2 regions of the Streptomyces sp. NPDC056144 genome follow, and region 1 is predicted to be linked to the other one. Evidence: riboswitches for the same ligand, from Rfam matches in the RefSeq annotation. Region 1 holds a riboswitch; the other holds the start of a gene.
What was found. Region 1 has a riboswitch for thiamine pyrophosphate ahead of ACFC0Z_RS13730 (thiamine ABC transporter substrate binding subunit). Riboswitches for the same ligand answer to the same signal wherever they lie in the genome.
Positions count from the first base shown of each region.

Region 2: another riboswitch for thiamine pyrophosphate. It lies ahead of thiC (phosphomethylpyrimidine synthase ThiC); the one in region 1 lies ahead of ACFC0Z_RS13730 (thiamine ABC transporter substrate binding subunit).

Region 1 is NZ_JBHJVF010000003.1:627,794-634,864, reverse strand. Features, by position in the region: gene ACFC0Z_RS13750 (LOG family protein) at 1-342, shown strand, start outside; gene ACFC0Z_RS13745 (dihydrofolate reductase family protein) at 339-992, opposite strand; gene ACFC0Z_RS13740 (ABC transporter ATP-binding protein) at 1,071-2,099, opposite strand; gene ACFC0Z_RS13735 (ABC transporter permease) at 2,099-3,712, opposite strand; gene ACFC0Z_RS13730 (thiamine ABC transporter substrate binding subunit) at 3,763-4,869, opposite strand; TPP riboswitch at 4,955-5,064, opposite strand; gene rlmN (23S rRNA (adenine(2503)-C(2))-methyltransferase RlmN) at 5,094-6,206, opposite strand; gene ACFC0Z_RS13720 (phosphatidate cytidylyltransferase) at 6,380-7,071, opposite strand, start outside.
Region 2 is NZ_JBHJVF010000006.1:298,868-305,938, forward strand. Features, by position in the region: gene ACFC0Z_RS20730 (IclR family transcriptional regulator) at 1-445, shown strand, start outside; gene ACFC0Z_RS20735 (SsgA family sporulation/cell division regulator) at 581-1,015, shown strand; gene ACFC0Z_RS20740 (YibE/F family protein) at 1,032-2,387, opposite strand; TPP riboswitch at 2,459-2,608, shown strand; gene thiC (phosphomethylpyrimidine synthase ThiC) at 2,603-4,381, shown strand; gene ACFC0Z_RS20750 (hypothetical protein) at 4,520-5,161, opposite strand; gene ACFC0Z_RS20755 (metallophosphoesterase) at 5,321-6,721, opposite strand; gene ACFC0Z_RS20760 (LacI family DNA-binding transcriptional regulator) at 6,986-7,071, opposite strand, start outside.

The DNA of each region.
Region 1 (7,071 bases):
CACGAGCCGCCGAACGCCTTCGCCGGCCACATCGCCAAGTACTTCGCCAACGCCACACGCGAGGACGGTCTCCTCGCCCGCTCCACCGCCGGCGTGGTCTTCCTGCCCGGCGCGGCCGGCACGGTCCAGGAGATCTTCGACAACGCGACCCCGAACTACTACGAGTCCCGGGGCGCCCCGACCCCGATGGTCCTGGTCGACCGCGCCCACTGGACCACCCGCCTCCCGGCCTGGCCCCTCCTGGAGACCCTCGCCGCCGGCCGTCCGATGGCCGCGAGGATCACCCTGGTCGACTCGATCGACGAGGCCCCGGCTGCCCTGGAGCGGCTCTCCGCCGCCTAGGACTCCTTCTTCCAGAACAGGTGATGAGTCACCCGGCCGCCCGGGCTGGGCACGACGTCGCGGTGGTACCGGTCGAGGAGCTCCTCGGGCGACTCCCAGAGCCGCGACCCGGCGCCGAGCCTCAACGGCGAGACGGCGACGTGCAGGGTGTCGACGAGACCGGCGTCGAGGAACTCCCGGACGGTCGCCGCCCCGCCGCCGAGCCGGACGTCCTTGCCGTCGGCCGCCTCGCGGGCCATCTCCAGGACCGTCGCCGGATCGGCGTCGACGAAGTGGAACGTGGTGTCGGAGAGCGTGAACGAGGGCCTCGGGTGGTGGGTGAGGACGAAGACCGGCGTGTGGAACGGCGGCTCGTCGCCCCACCAGCCCCGCCACTCGTGGTCCCGCCAGGGCCCGCGCTGCGGGCCGAACTTGTTGCGGCCCATGATCTCGGCGCCGATGTTCCGCGCGAAGTCCCGCGTCAGGTAGTCGTCGAGCCCCCGGCTGCCCCCGGGATCGGTCCGCATGGGCCAGCTCGCCGTGGCACCGGCCCAGGAGAACATCTCCCCCGGATCCGCGTGCCCGAACGGCCGCTCCAGGCTCTGCCCCTCACCGGCGCCGAACCCGTCGGACGAGACGTTGAAGTTCTGGACCCTCAGCAGCTGTCCCACGACTTTCCTCCGGCACAGTCGACAGAAACGACGGACACAGGAGAAGACTCTTCCGCCGGAGGGAACTCATCGCATCCGCTAGGCGGCGTCCTGCCCGTCAGCCCCCAGGACCACGACGTCCTCCGCCCGGAACTCCACGCCCACCTCGGCGCCCTCCTCCGGCGCCTCCCGCAGCGGCAGCTCCGCCTCCAGGGGCGGGCCGTCGCCCCGGCGGAGCCGTACCAGGACATGGCTGCCCCGGAAGGTGCGCGACGCGACCGTCCAGCCGCCGTCCGCCGTGAGCCGCACGCCCCCGGGCCGTACGAGCAGCCGTCGCTCGCCCCGCGGCGAGCCCTCCGGCACCGGCACCGGCCCCCAGGCGGTCTCGGCGACCGTGCCGTCCACCCGTGCCGCCACCACGTTCTCGAAGCCGAGGAAGCGCGCCACGAACTCCGAGGCCGGCCGCGACCACACCTCGACGGGCGCGCCCGACTGGGCGATCCGCCCGTCCCGCATGACGACGACCCGGTCGGCGAGCGCGAAGGCCTCGCCCTGGTCGTGGGTGACGGCGAGGACCGTCGTCCCGAGCCGCCCGAAGAGCTGCCGCAGCTCGACGACGAGCCGCTCCCGCAGCCCCCGGTCGAGCTGCCCGAGCGGCTCGTCCAGCATCAGCAGCCGGGGCCGCGGCGCGAGCGCCCTGGCCAGCGCCACCCGCTGCTGTTCGCCGCCGGAGAGCGTGGCGACGGAGCGCTTCTCCGCCCCCGGCAGCCCGACGAGGTCGAGAAGCTCCCGTACGCGCTCCGCCCGCTCGGCCCGGTCGGCGCCGCGCATCCGGGGCCCGAAGGCGATGTTCCCGCCGACGTCCTTCTGCGGGAACAGCTGGTGGTCCTGGAACATCAGTCCGACACCCCGCTTGTGCGTCGGCACCCCCGCCTGGTCGGCCCCGCCGAGCAGCACCCGGCCGCCGTCGAGGCCCTGGAGCCCGGCGACCACCCGCAGCAGCGTGGACTTGCCGCTGCCGCTCGGGCCGAGGACGCACACGGTCTCGTGCTCGGCGACCTCCAGGCCGACGGCGTCGAGCGCGGCCCGCTCCCCGAACCGTACGGTCGCGTTCTCGATCGACAGCATCAGAACTCCCCGGAGGTCCGGTCGGTGCGCAGCCGTTCGAGCAGCAGCAGGGACACCGCGCACACCACCATCAGAATCGTCGACAGGGCCATGGCCTGTCCGTAGTTGAGCTCGCCGGGCCGCCCGAGGAGCCGGGCCACCGCGACCGGCAGCGTCGGGGCGTCCGGCCGGGCGATGAAGACGGTCGCGCCGAACTCTCCGAGCGAGACGGCGAAGGCGAACCCGGCGGCGATGAGCAGCGCCCGCCGCACCATCGGCAGGTCCACCTCCCGCCAGCCCCGCCACGGCGAGGCACCGAGCACGGCCGCCGCCTCCCGCAGTCGCTCGTCCACCGCCCTGAGCACCGGCAGCATCGTCCGTACGACGAAGGGCACGCCGACCAGGGCCTGCGCGAGCGGTACGAGGATCCAGCTGGCCCGCAGGTCGAAGGGCGGCTCGTCGAGGGTGATGAGGAAGCCGAAGCCGACGGTGACCGCCGACACCCCGAGCGGCAGCATGAGCAGCGCGTCGAAGCCGCGCACGAGCCGCCCGGCCCGCCGGGTGAGCGCCGCCGCCGCGAGCCCGCCGATCAGCACGGCGATGGCCGTCGCGGCGCCCGCGTACCGCAGCGAGTTCCCGATGGCTTCGAGCGGCGGTACGAGGAAGGTCCCGGAGTCGTCGATCTCGCCGAGCGCCCGGTAGTACCGCAGGCCGTACCCGTCGGGTCCCGCGAAGGACCGCTCGACGAGCACACCGAGCGGCAGCAGGATCAGCAGCGCCACCGAGACGAGGACGCCGCCGAGCAGCGCCCACTGCCCGGCGCCGCGCGGCCGGCGCGCGGTCCGCTCGGGCGGTACGAGCCGCAGCGCGGTCTCCCGTCTCCGTACCGTCCGGGCGTGCACGGCGAGGATCGCGCCGACGGCCGCGAACTGGACGAGGGTGAGGACGGCGGCCGTGCGCAGGTCGAGCAGCCGGGCCGTCTGCCGGTAGATCTCGGCCTCCAGGGTGGAGTACTGGTCCCCGCCGAGGATCTGGACGACGCCGAAGGAGGTGAAGGTGAAGAGGAAGACCATCAGGGCCGCCGCCGACACGGCCGGCCCGAGCGCGGGCAGGGTCACCGTCCGCCAGGCCGTCCAGCGGGAGGCGCCGAGGACCCGGGCGGCCTCCTCCTGGCGCGGGTCGAGCTGCGACCAGAGGCCGCCGACGGTCCGGACGACGACCGCGTAGTTGAAGAAGACGTGGGCGAGGAGGATCGCCCACACGCTCGTGTCGAGCCGCAGGCCCCACAGCTGGTCCGTCAGCCCGTTCCGGCCGACGAGCGCGAGGAACGCCGTACCGACGAGCACCGTCGGCAGTACGAACGGGACGGTGACGACGGCCCGCAGCACGCCCTTGCCGGGGAAGTCGAAGCGCGCGAAGACGTACGCCCCCGGCAGCGCGACCAGCAGCGTCAGGGCGGTGGAGGCGAGCGCCTGCCACACCGTGAAGCCGAGCACGTCCAGGATGTCGGGCCGGGTCAGGGTCTCCCCGATCCGGCCGAGGTCCCAGGAGCCGTCGGGCCTGAGGCCCCGGTCGACGATCGACACGACCGGCCAGGCGAAGAAGACGGCGAAGAACGCGACGGGCAGGGCCATCAGCCCCAGCCGCGCCGCGCTCCCCTTCGGGCGAGGTGCCGGGCGGGAGGTCACTTCAGGACGAGCGACGACCACTGCTGGATCCACGCGTCACGGTTGGCCGCGATCTTGTCGGGCGCCATGGTCTCCGGCTTGTCGACGACCACGCCGTGCTTCGTGAAGAGCTCCGGCAGCGCCGCGTCCTTCGCGACCGGGTTGACGAACATCTGGAGCGGCATGTCCTCCTGGAACTTCTTCGAGATCAGGAAGTCGATCAGCGCCTTGCCGCCCTCGGGGTTCTTCGCCCCGTTCAGCAGGCCCGCGAACTCGGTCTGCCGGAAGCAGGTGCCGGTGGAGACGCCGGTCGGCGCCACCTTCGGCTGCGGCTCGCCGTAGAGCACCTCGACCGGCGGGCTGGAGGCGTAGGAGACGACGAGCGGCCGGTCGCCCTTGGCCTGCTTGCCGCCGGCCGAACCGGAGAACTCCTGGTTGTAGGCGAGCTCCCAGCTGTCCACGGTCTTCACGCCGTTGGCCTTGAGCTTCTTCCAGTAGTCCTGCCAGCCCTCGTCGCCGTACTTCGCGGCCGTGCCGAGGAGGAAGCCGAGGCCCGGGGAGGACCGCTCGGGGTTCTCGACGACGAGTAGGTCCTTGTACGCCGGCTTCGCGAGGTCGTCGAAGGTCACCGGCGGCGCGAGCTTCTTGTCGGCGAAGTACTTCTTGTCGTAGTTGACGCAGATGTCACCGGAGTCGACGGGCGTGACCCGGTGCTCCTTGTCGAGCAGGTACGCCTCCGGGACCCGGTCCAGGCCCTTCGCCTCGTACGGGACGAAGATCCCGTTGTCGAGGGCGCGGGAGAGCAGGGTGTTGTCGACGCCGAAGAAGACGTCGCCCTGCGGGGAGCCCTTGGTCAGGATCTCCTTGTTGACCGCCTCGCCCGCGTCACCGGCCTTGAGCACCTTGACGGTGAAGCCGGTCTGCTTCGTGAAGTCCGCCAGGACCTCCTTGGAGGCGGCGAACGAGTCGTGGGTCACGAGGGTGACGTTCTTCGGCGCGGGCGCTCCGGACTTGCCGGCCGCGTCCTTCTTCGTGCCGGAGTCGGAGTCGCCACCGCACGCGGCGAGGGTGGTGACGCCGAGCGCCGCGACGAGCGCGACGGCGGCGGCCTTCTTGATGCTCACTGGATTGTCCTCCTGGGTATGACCAGGAAGAGACGCGGCCCTGCCCGCGTCCGGAGGAGACCGGACGCGGGCAGGGCGCAACAGCTTGAGTAAACGACCGAACTTCCTACCCCGAATGACCGGGGCAAGGTTCAGAGGGTCTGCGGTCTACGGTTACCGCACTCTCAGCGCTGTGGCGCTCCCCTGTCGGAATATGAAGATGTGTGCGAGCACAGAGTACAAGCTCAGCGCTCGGCGGCCGCCAGCTGTCCACAGGCACCGTCGATCTCCTGACCTCGGGTGTCGCGGACGGTCACCGGCACGCCGTGGCGCGCGATGGCGTCGACGAAGGCCTTCTCGTCCTCGGGGCGGGAGGCCGTCCACTTCGAGCCGGGCGTCGGGTTGAGCGGGATGAGGTTGACGTGCACCCGCTTGCCCTTGAGGAGGCGGCCGAGGAGGTCGCCGCGCCAGGCCTGGTCGTTGATGTCGCGGATGAGCGCGTACTCGATGGAGATCCGGCGGCCGGACTTCTCCGCGTACTCCCAGGCGGCGTCGAGGACCTCGCGGACCTTCCAGCGCGTGTTGACGGGCACGAGGGTGTCGCGCAGCTCGTCGTCCGGGGCGTGCAGCGAGACGGCGAGACGGCACTTGAAGCCCTCGTCGGCGAAGCGCAGCATCGCGGGCACGAGGCCGACGGTGGAGACCGTGATGCCGCGCTGGGAGAGGCCGAGGCCGTCGGGCTCGGGGTCGGTGAGACGGCGGATGGCGCCGACGACCCGCTTGTAGTTGGCGAGCGGCTCGCCCATGCCCATGAAGACGATGTTGGAGAGCCGCGCGGGACCGCCCGGGACCTCGCCGTCGCGCAGGGCTCGCATGCCGTCGACGATCTGGTGCACGATCTCGGCGGTCGACAGGTTCCGGTCGAGGCCGGCCTGCCCGGTCGCGCAGAACGGGCAGTTCATGCCGCAGCCGGCCTGCGAGGAGATGCACATGGTCACCCGGTCCGGGTAGCGCATGAGCACCGACTCGACGAGCGTGCCGTCGTGCAGCCGCCACAGCGTCTTGCGGGTGGTGTCGTCGTCGCACGAGATGTGCCGCACGACGGACATGAGGTCGGGCAGCAGCTCCCCGGCCAGCTTCTCCCGCGAGGCGGCCGGGATGTCCGTCCACTCGGCGGGGTCGTGGGCGTACCGCGCGAAGTAGTGCGTGGACAGCTGCTTGGCGCGGAACGGCTTCTCGCCGATCGCGGCGACGGCTTCCTTGCGCTCGGCGGGCGTGAGGTCGGCGAGGTGCCGCGGCGGCTTCTTGGCTCCGCGGGGGGCGACGAAAGTGAGTTCTCCGGGCACAGGACGGGCCACGATGGGGTGTCTCCTCAGACGGCACGAGGTCTGGCATCCCCGCGGCGGGCGGGGAGCACGGCACCACGATGCCGGAGCCAGGAGACCTCACTGGACCATCCCCGCGGTGGCGGGGACGAACGAAGGGCCCGCGGCGCACGCGCCACGAGCCCTTCCAGAGTACCCGCTGTCCGTCAAGTCGTGCCGACGAACAGCGCGAGCAGCAGCCACACCACCGGCGCCGTCGGCAGCAGCGAGTCCAAGCGGTCCATGATGCCGCCGTGGCCCGGCAGCAGCGTGCCCATGTCCTTGATGCCGAGGTCGCGCTTGATCATCGACTCGCCGAGGTCGCCGAGCGTCGCGCTCGCCGCCACGGCAAGGCCGAGGAGCAGGCCCTGCCACCAGACCCCGCCGTCGATCAGGAACTCCATGCACAGCGCGCCCGCGGCCATCGCGAAGGCGACCGCGCCGAGGAGACCCTCCCGGGTCTTCCCGGGGCTGATCCTCGGGGCCAGCTTGTGCTTGCCGAAGCGCCAGCCCACCGCGTACGCCCCGGTGTCGCTGACGACGGTGAGGATCAGGAAGGTCAGCACCCGCCACGCGCCGTCGTCCGCGGTCAGGAGCATCGCCACGAAGGTCGCCAGGAACGGCACGTAGAACGCGGCGAACACGCCCGCAGTGACGTCCTTCAGGTAGCCCTCGGGAGGCTCCGTCATGCGCCAGACGAGCACCGCGAGCGCGGTGAGCGCCATCGCCACCCAGGCGCCCTCGGGGCCCCGGACGTATCCGGCGACGACCATCGCCGCGCCGCCGACCGCGAGCGGCACCAGCGGGGCCTTGATGGCCTTGCGCTCCTGGAGGCGGGAGGTGAGCTCCCACAGACCGA
Region 2 (7,071 bases), on a different contig from region 1:
CCTCTACCGCGAGGGCGAGATCGAGATCGTCGCCGTCGCCGACACTCCCTCGGCCCCCGCGGTCGACGAGTGGGCCGACTTCCGCGAGACCGGGCACGCCCACGCGATCGGGCAATGCCTCCTGAGTCAACTCGATCTGAAAAGCCGTCAAGACCACCTCGACAGGCACCCGGTGGAAGCCATCACTCCGTACACGGTGCGTAACCGTCGTGTCCTTTTGGACCGTTTGGGCGATTTGGGCCGTATGGAACCCCTGGTGGAGCGTCAGGAATATGCGCTCGGCACGGTCTGCGCCGCCATCCCCATCACCGTGGGCTCCGCGGCGGCCGCAATGGCCATTTCCCTCCCCCTCCACCAGGAAGAACGGTTGCTCCCGGCAGTCGAGCGGCTACGTACAGAGATCGGGAGGCTCTTCAGCTCGCTCGCGTTCTCTATCAGTATCTGAAAAATCACTCCTTGTGATCTGCTAGCGCTTACAGCACGATTGCGTCAAGAGGGCCACGGGGGATCATTCCTGGCCGTTTCGGTCACAGCTTTCAGCAGCTGTGTTTACACAGCTTCATCTACTGCGGGGTACATGATGCGAGAGTCGGTTCAGGCCGAGGTCCTGATGAGCTTCCTCGTCTCCGAGGAGCTCTGCTTCAAGATCCCTGTCGAGCTGCGATACGAGGCCCGGGATCCTTACGCGGTGCGGATGACGTTCCACCTTCCCGGAGACGCGCCCGTGACCTGGGCGTTCGGTCGTGAACTGCTGCTTGACGGAATCAACCGCCCGAGCGGTGACGGCGACGTGCACATCGCGCCGACGGACCCGGAGGGTCTCTCGGACGTCTCCATCCGCCTCCAGGTGGGTGCCGACCGCGCCCTCTTCCGCGCCAGCGCGCCGCCGCTGGTCGCGTTCCTGGACCGGACGGACAAGCTGGTCCCGCTCGGTCAGGAAAGGACACTCGGCGACTTCGAGGACAACCTCGAAGCCGCACTCGGCCGGATTCTGGCAGAGGAGAACGCGGGCTGACCCCTGCCGAAAGTCCCTACTTCGCGCGCCGCCGCCGACCGCCCCGTACCACTGCCACCCGGGACTTCCCCTCGCCATCGGGTCCCGGCCGGTCGGCGGAGACCACCAGCGCCGCGAGGGCGGTGGTGACCGGCACCGAGGCGACCAGTCCGATCGAACCGACCAGCGTTCGGACGATCTCCACCGCGACCAGCTCGCTGTTGGCCACCGTGCCCATGCTGCTCTGCGCGATCGAGAAGAGCAGCAGCAGCGGCAGGGCGGCACCCGCGTAGGCGAGGACCAGGGTGTTCACCACCGAGGCGATGTGGTCGCGGCCGATCCGGATCCCGGCCCGGTAGAGACCGCGCGGACCCATGCGCGGATCGGCCTGGTGCAGCTCCCAGACCGCCGAGGTCTGCGTGACGGTCACGTCGTCCAGGACACCCAGCGAGCCGATGATCACGCTGGCGAGCAGCAGGCCGGACATGTCGATGTCCGGGTACAGGCCGTGGATCAGACCGGTGTTGTCGTCGGTGTTGCCGCTGAGCGAGGCCCAGCCGATGAAGAGCGAACCGAGCAGGCCGATCAGCAGTAGCGAGACCAGCGTGCCGAGCACGGCGACCGAGGTGCGCGCCGAGAGCCCGTGGCACATGTAGAGCGCGATCAGCATGATCGCGCTCGATCCGACCACGGCCACGACCAGCGGGTTCGACCCCTCCAGGATCGCCGGCAGGATGAAGAACGTCAGGATCAGGAAGCTCACCACGAGGGCGACGAGCGCCATGACGCCCCGCATCCGGCCGACGACCACCACCGCCAGCGCGAAGATCCCCGCGAGCAGTGCCATCGGCACCTTCCGGTTCACGTCCGTCACCGAGTACTGGAGGTCGTGGGGTGCGTCGGGGGCGTAGGCCACCACCACGCCCTGCCCCTCGTGCAGTTGGCGCGGTGCGTCTGGCTGCACGATCTCGGTGAACGTACGCCCCTTGTCGGGGCCGCTGGTGACCTCGATCGTCGCCTTCTCGCACTGCCCCTGCTGCGCGTTGACCGCCTCGCGGCCCTGCGCGGTCGAGGTGTCGCCGGTCGGCGGGACCTGGGCGGCGTTCACGTCCTTGCAGTCGACCTGCTCGACGGAGACCACCGTGCCCTGCTCGGTCTGCCGGTCGAAGCCGACACCCGTGCGCTCGTGCGCCGGGGTGCCGCCTGGCCACAGGACCGCGAGCCCGACCACGACGGCGGTGGCGAAGGGGATCAGCACCGCGGCGATGACCTTGCGCAGATGCCGGGAGACGGGGGCGGCGGGGCCGTGACTGTGGCTGTGACCATGGCCGTGCGAGGTGCCGGGGGCATGGTCGTGGCCGTGCGGCTCGGGTGTCTGCTGGGGGGAAGTCACCGACCGATCATCGCAAGAACGGCGAGGGCCCACTGTTCAGCACGCCAGGGATGGCGCTAGCGTGGTGACACCTTTGCACACGCGGGAGCTCGGAGCACCGGGCTGAGAGGGCGCTGATCACCGTACGCGCGTACCGATGTACGTCGTACGGGAGGAGGCTGCGCCGACCGCCGAACCTGTTACCGGGTAATGCCGGCGTAGGGAGATTCGGTCTCATGACCATTCAGGATGCACGCACGCCTGCCTCCGACCAGAACAGCCCGCAGGAGCGCACGCCGGGCTGGCACAAGGGGTACGTCGAGGGTTCCCGCCCCGACATCCGGGTGCCGGTCCGTCAGGTGCACCTCACCAACGGCAAGGACGTGACGCTCTACGACACGTCGGGGCCGTACACCGATCCCACCGTCGACACCGACGTGCGGCGGGGCCTCGCGCCGCTGCGCGAGAACTGGATCATCGCGCGCGGCGACACCGAGGAGTACGCGGGCCGGCCGGTCCGCCCCGAGGACGACGGCATCAAGCACACCTCGCCCCGCGGCGGCGGGCTCAAGAACCTCGACGCCGTCTTCCCCGGCCGCCCACGCCTGCCGCGCCGGGGCCGCGACGGCCAGGCGGTGACCCAGCTCGCGTACGCCCGCCGGGGCGAGATCACCCCGGAGATGGAGTACGTCGCGATCCGCGAGAACGTCTCCCCCGAGGTCGTGCGGGAGGAGATCGCCGCGGGCCGCGCGGTGCTCCCCGCGAACGTCAACCACCCGGAGATCGAGCCGATGATCATCGGCAAGCGGTTCCTGGTGAAGGTCAACGCCAACATCGGCAACTCGGCCGTCACCTCCTCCATCGAGGAGGAGGTGGAGAAGATGACCTGGGCGACCAAGTGGGGCGCCGACACGGTCATGGACCTGTCCACCGGCCGCAACATCCACACGACCCGCGAGTGGGTGCTGCGCAACTCCCCCGTGCCGATCGGCACCGTGCCGCTCTACCAGGCGCTGGAGAAGGTCGACGGCAAGGCCGAGGACCTGACCTGGGAGATCTACAAGGACACGGTCATCGAGCAGGCCGAGCAGGGCGTCGACTACATGACGGTCCACGCCGGCGTGCTCCTGCCGTACGTGCCCCTCACCGCGCGCCGCAAGACCGGCATCGTCTCGCGAGGCGGCTCGATCATGGCCGCCTGGTGCCTCGCGCACCACAAGGAGAACTTCCTCTACACGAACTTCGAGGAGCTCTGCGAGATCCTCGCGGCGTACGACGTCACGTACTCGCTCGGCGACGGGCTGCGCCCCGGATCGATCGCCGACGCCAACGACGAGGCGCAGTTCGCGGAGCTGAAGACCCTCGGCGAGCTGAACACGATCGCCAAGCGCCACAACGTGCAGACGATGATCGAGGGCCCGGGCCACGTCCCGATGCACAAGATCAAGGAGAACATCGACCTCCAGCAGGAGATCTGCGAGGAGGCCCCGTTCTACACGCTCGGCCCGCTGACCACGGACGTCGCGCCCGCGTACGACCACATCACCTCGGGCATCGGCGCCGCGATGATCGCCTGGTGGGGCACGGCGATGCTCTGCTACGTCACGCCCAAGGAGCACCTGGGCCTGCCGAACAAGGACGACGTGAAGACCGGCGTCATCACGTACAAGATCTCCGCCCACGCCGCGGACCTGGCCAAGGGCCACCCGGGCGCACAGGAGTGGGACGACGCGCTCTCGGACGCGCGGTTCGAGTTCCGCTGGGAGGACCAGTTCAACCTGGCCCTCGACCCGGTCACCGCCCGCGAGTTCCACGACGAGACGCTGCCGGCGGAGCCCGCGAAGACGGCGCACTTCTGCTCGATGTGCGGGCCGAAGTTCTGCTCGATGCGGATCTCCCAGGACATCCGGCGTGAGCACGGGGGGACGCAGCAGGAGATCGAGGCCGGGATGGCGGAGAAGTCGAAGGAGTTCGCGGCCTCCGGCAACCGCGTCTACCTGCCGCTGGCCGACTGACCGGCCCGACGGGGGAACGGGGGACCGGTCGGGGGGCCGGTCCCCCGCTTGGCGTGGGAGACCAGAGCCGGTGCCGGTGCCGGTGTCACGCCGGTCCCGTCGGTGCGGGAAACGGACCGGAGCACCGGCCCGAGCGGCCTACGGGTCCCGCGGGGCCGGTGGTTCGGTCGCCGCGAGGGCGTCGCGGAAGAACGGGACGAACCCCCGTTCGAGCAGGGCTTGACGCCAGGCCTCGCGGGCGCGCGCGAGTTCGTCCTCCGGGGCGGCGGGAGTGGTGTCCGTCGCGGTCGGGCTGTTCCGCAGCGCGGTCAGCAGGAGCCCCGCACCCGCGCAGACCAGGCCCGCGGCGGCGAGCGTGCCGAAGACCAGGCCGGCCGTCAGGAGGGTCGTGCCGAACCGCAGCCCGGGCGCGAGGGCCCGCAGCACCGCGCCGACCAGCAGGAAGATGACCGCGGCCGACCCGGCGAGCACGGGCACCATCACCGTGAGGATCGCGACGATCCCGGCCCCGGAGCCCTCCTGCCGGGCGGGGACGCGGGTGGCGACGGCGACGCGCCCCTCCTCGCGGACCTTGATGAAGTGGGCGTACTCGCTCGCCGCCGCGGTGGTGATGAGCGCTGTCGCGTTCACGGCCATGGCGCGCAGCTGTGCGGTCGTCAGCCGCGTCCCGACTCCGGCAAGTTCCGGACGTGTGTGCGCGGTGCTCAGTGCGTCGTCGAGGACACGCTCGTACTCGGCGCGGTCCTCGGTCAGCAGGTACGGAGCCACGTTCATGTGCATCCCCCGATGCTCCGCAGGCCCGGATCAGCCGCGGAGAACGGCCGGTCGGGCGGAAACGGAGGAGAGCCTGCTACGGATGGTCCGATGGTATTGCGGCGACACCACGGGCTGACAGGGTGTTTCCGGAAATCGCCTTCCCCGGATGCGCTGGGTTATGCGTCAGTCGTTCAGGGGGAGTTGGACGACCAGCAGCTTTCCGGCCATGGTCACGCCGCCGTCCATGGCGATGGCGAGCCCGTCCGCGTACACGTGCGGTCCGTCGACGACGGGGCCGCCGTCGCCCTCGTCCTCCTCCCCGCCGACCTGGCCGAGGAGGTACGGGATGGGGCTGTGGCCGTGCACGATCCGGTGGCCGCCGTAGGTGGAGAGGAGCTCCTGCACGGCCGGCGGACCGGTCTCGTCGTCGCGGAACGCGAAGCGCTTGGTGAACTTCCGGAACAGGTCCCAGACCTCGTCGGCGTCGCTGCGGGTGAGGATCTCGTGGACCGTCTCGTTGACGTCCTCGATGCTCTCGCCGTACTCGAGGTACGCGGTGGTGTCGGAGTGCAGGAGGAGGTGGTCGTCCTCCAGGACCACGGCGTCGAGCCGGGACATCCACTGGAGGTGGACGTCCTGGAGCCGGTCCATGTCGTGCTTCTGCCCGCCGTTGAGCAGCCAGGCCGCCTGGAAGGTGGCGGTGCCCGCGCCGGAGTTGACCGGGGTGTCGGCGAAGCGCTTGGCGCCGATGAGCAGCAGTTCGTGGTTGCCCATGAGGGCCTTGCAGTAGCCGCCGGCGGCGGCGGCCTCGGCGGAGAGCCGCATGACGAGGTCGATGACGCCGATGCCGTCGGGGCCGCGGTCGGTGAAGTCGCCGAGGAACCACAGGCGCGCGTTGCCCGCGGCCCAGCCGCCGTTCTCGTCGACGAGGCCCTGGGCGCGGAGGGCGGCCAGGAGTTCGTCGAGGTAGCCGTGGACGTCGCCGACGACGTACAGCGGACCGGGGCCGTCGGCCGGCGCGGAGGCGCGCTCGGGCGTGGCGGCGGCGTCGGGGGTGACCGGGACCTGGAGGGTGTCGCCGCGCTGGATGACCGGGAGGTCGCGCTCGGTCGGGGTGTAGTCGGCGGGGGGCTCGCCCTGGGGGAAGCCGTTGCCGGGGTGGTGGCCGGTGGCGACGGAGACGATGGAGGAGACGGCGGGGGTGGCGGCCGCGGTCGCTCCGGACTCCGGGACCGGGGCGGGTGCTCCGATGTCCTGGACCGGGGCGGTCGAGCTGGTGTCCTGGACCGGGGCGGGCACGCTGGTGTCCTGGACCGGGGCGGGCACGCTGGTGTCCTGGACCGGGGGCGTCGTTCCGATGTCCCGGACCGGGGCGGTCGCTCCGTGGTCCTCCACGGGCGCGAGGCGGCGGCCCAGGAGGAGGGTCGGGTCTGCCGGAGCGGGCGCGGGCTCCGGGCGCGGCTGCTCCGCCGAGGGCGGCTCGACGGCGTGGCCCTGTACGGGTACCAGGGCGTACGGCGGTACGCGGAAGTCGCGCAATGTCGCCGTGCGCACCACGGGCTCCTGCCCGGCCCCCTGAGTCATGGACCCCTCCACCACCGTCGCGATGCCCTGCACATCGCGGACCGGCCTGGTCGGGGTGGTCCGCGGTGTCGTCCGCCCATCATAGGAATGAGGGTCCTCCTGTGTGACGCACCAGGGGTGGTGAATCCGGGTCCACTCCGGGTTCACCGGTTGTTTCGCCCGAATTGAGAAGGTCCAGTCCAGGGTTGAAGCCGGTGTGGCGACCGGTTTCGCCGCCCCGGCCCACGGGCAGGGGGCGGGGCGGCGGTGTCGGATGGGGCCGTGTCAGTCCTTCGCGGGTGAGCGCGGCGGGCTGACCGTGGTGCGCGGCGAGCGCCGCTGTGAGGAGGTGCGGACGATGAGTTCGGTCG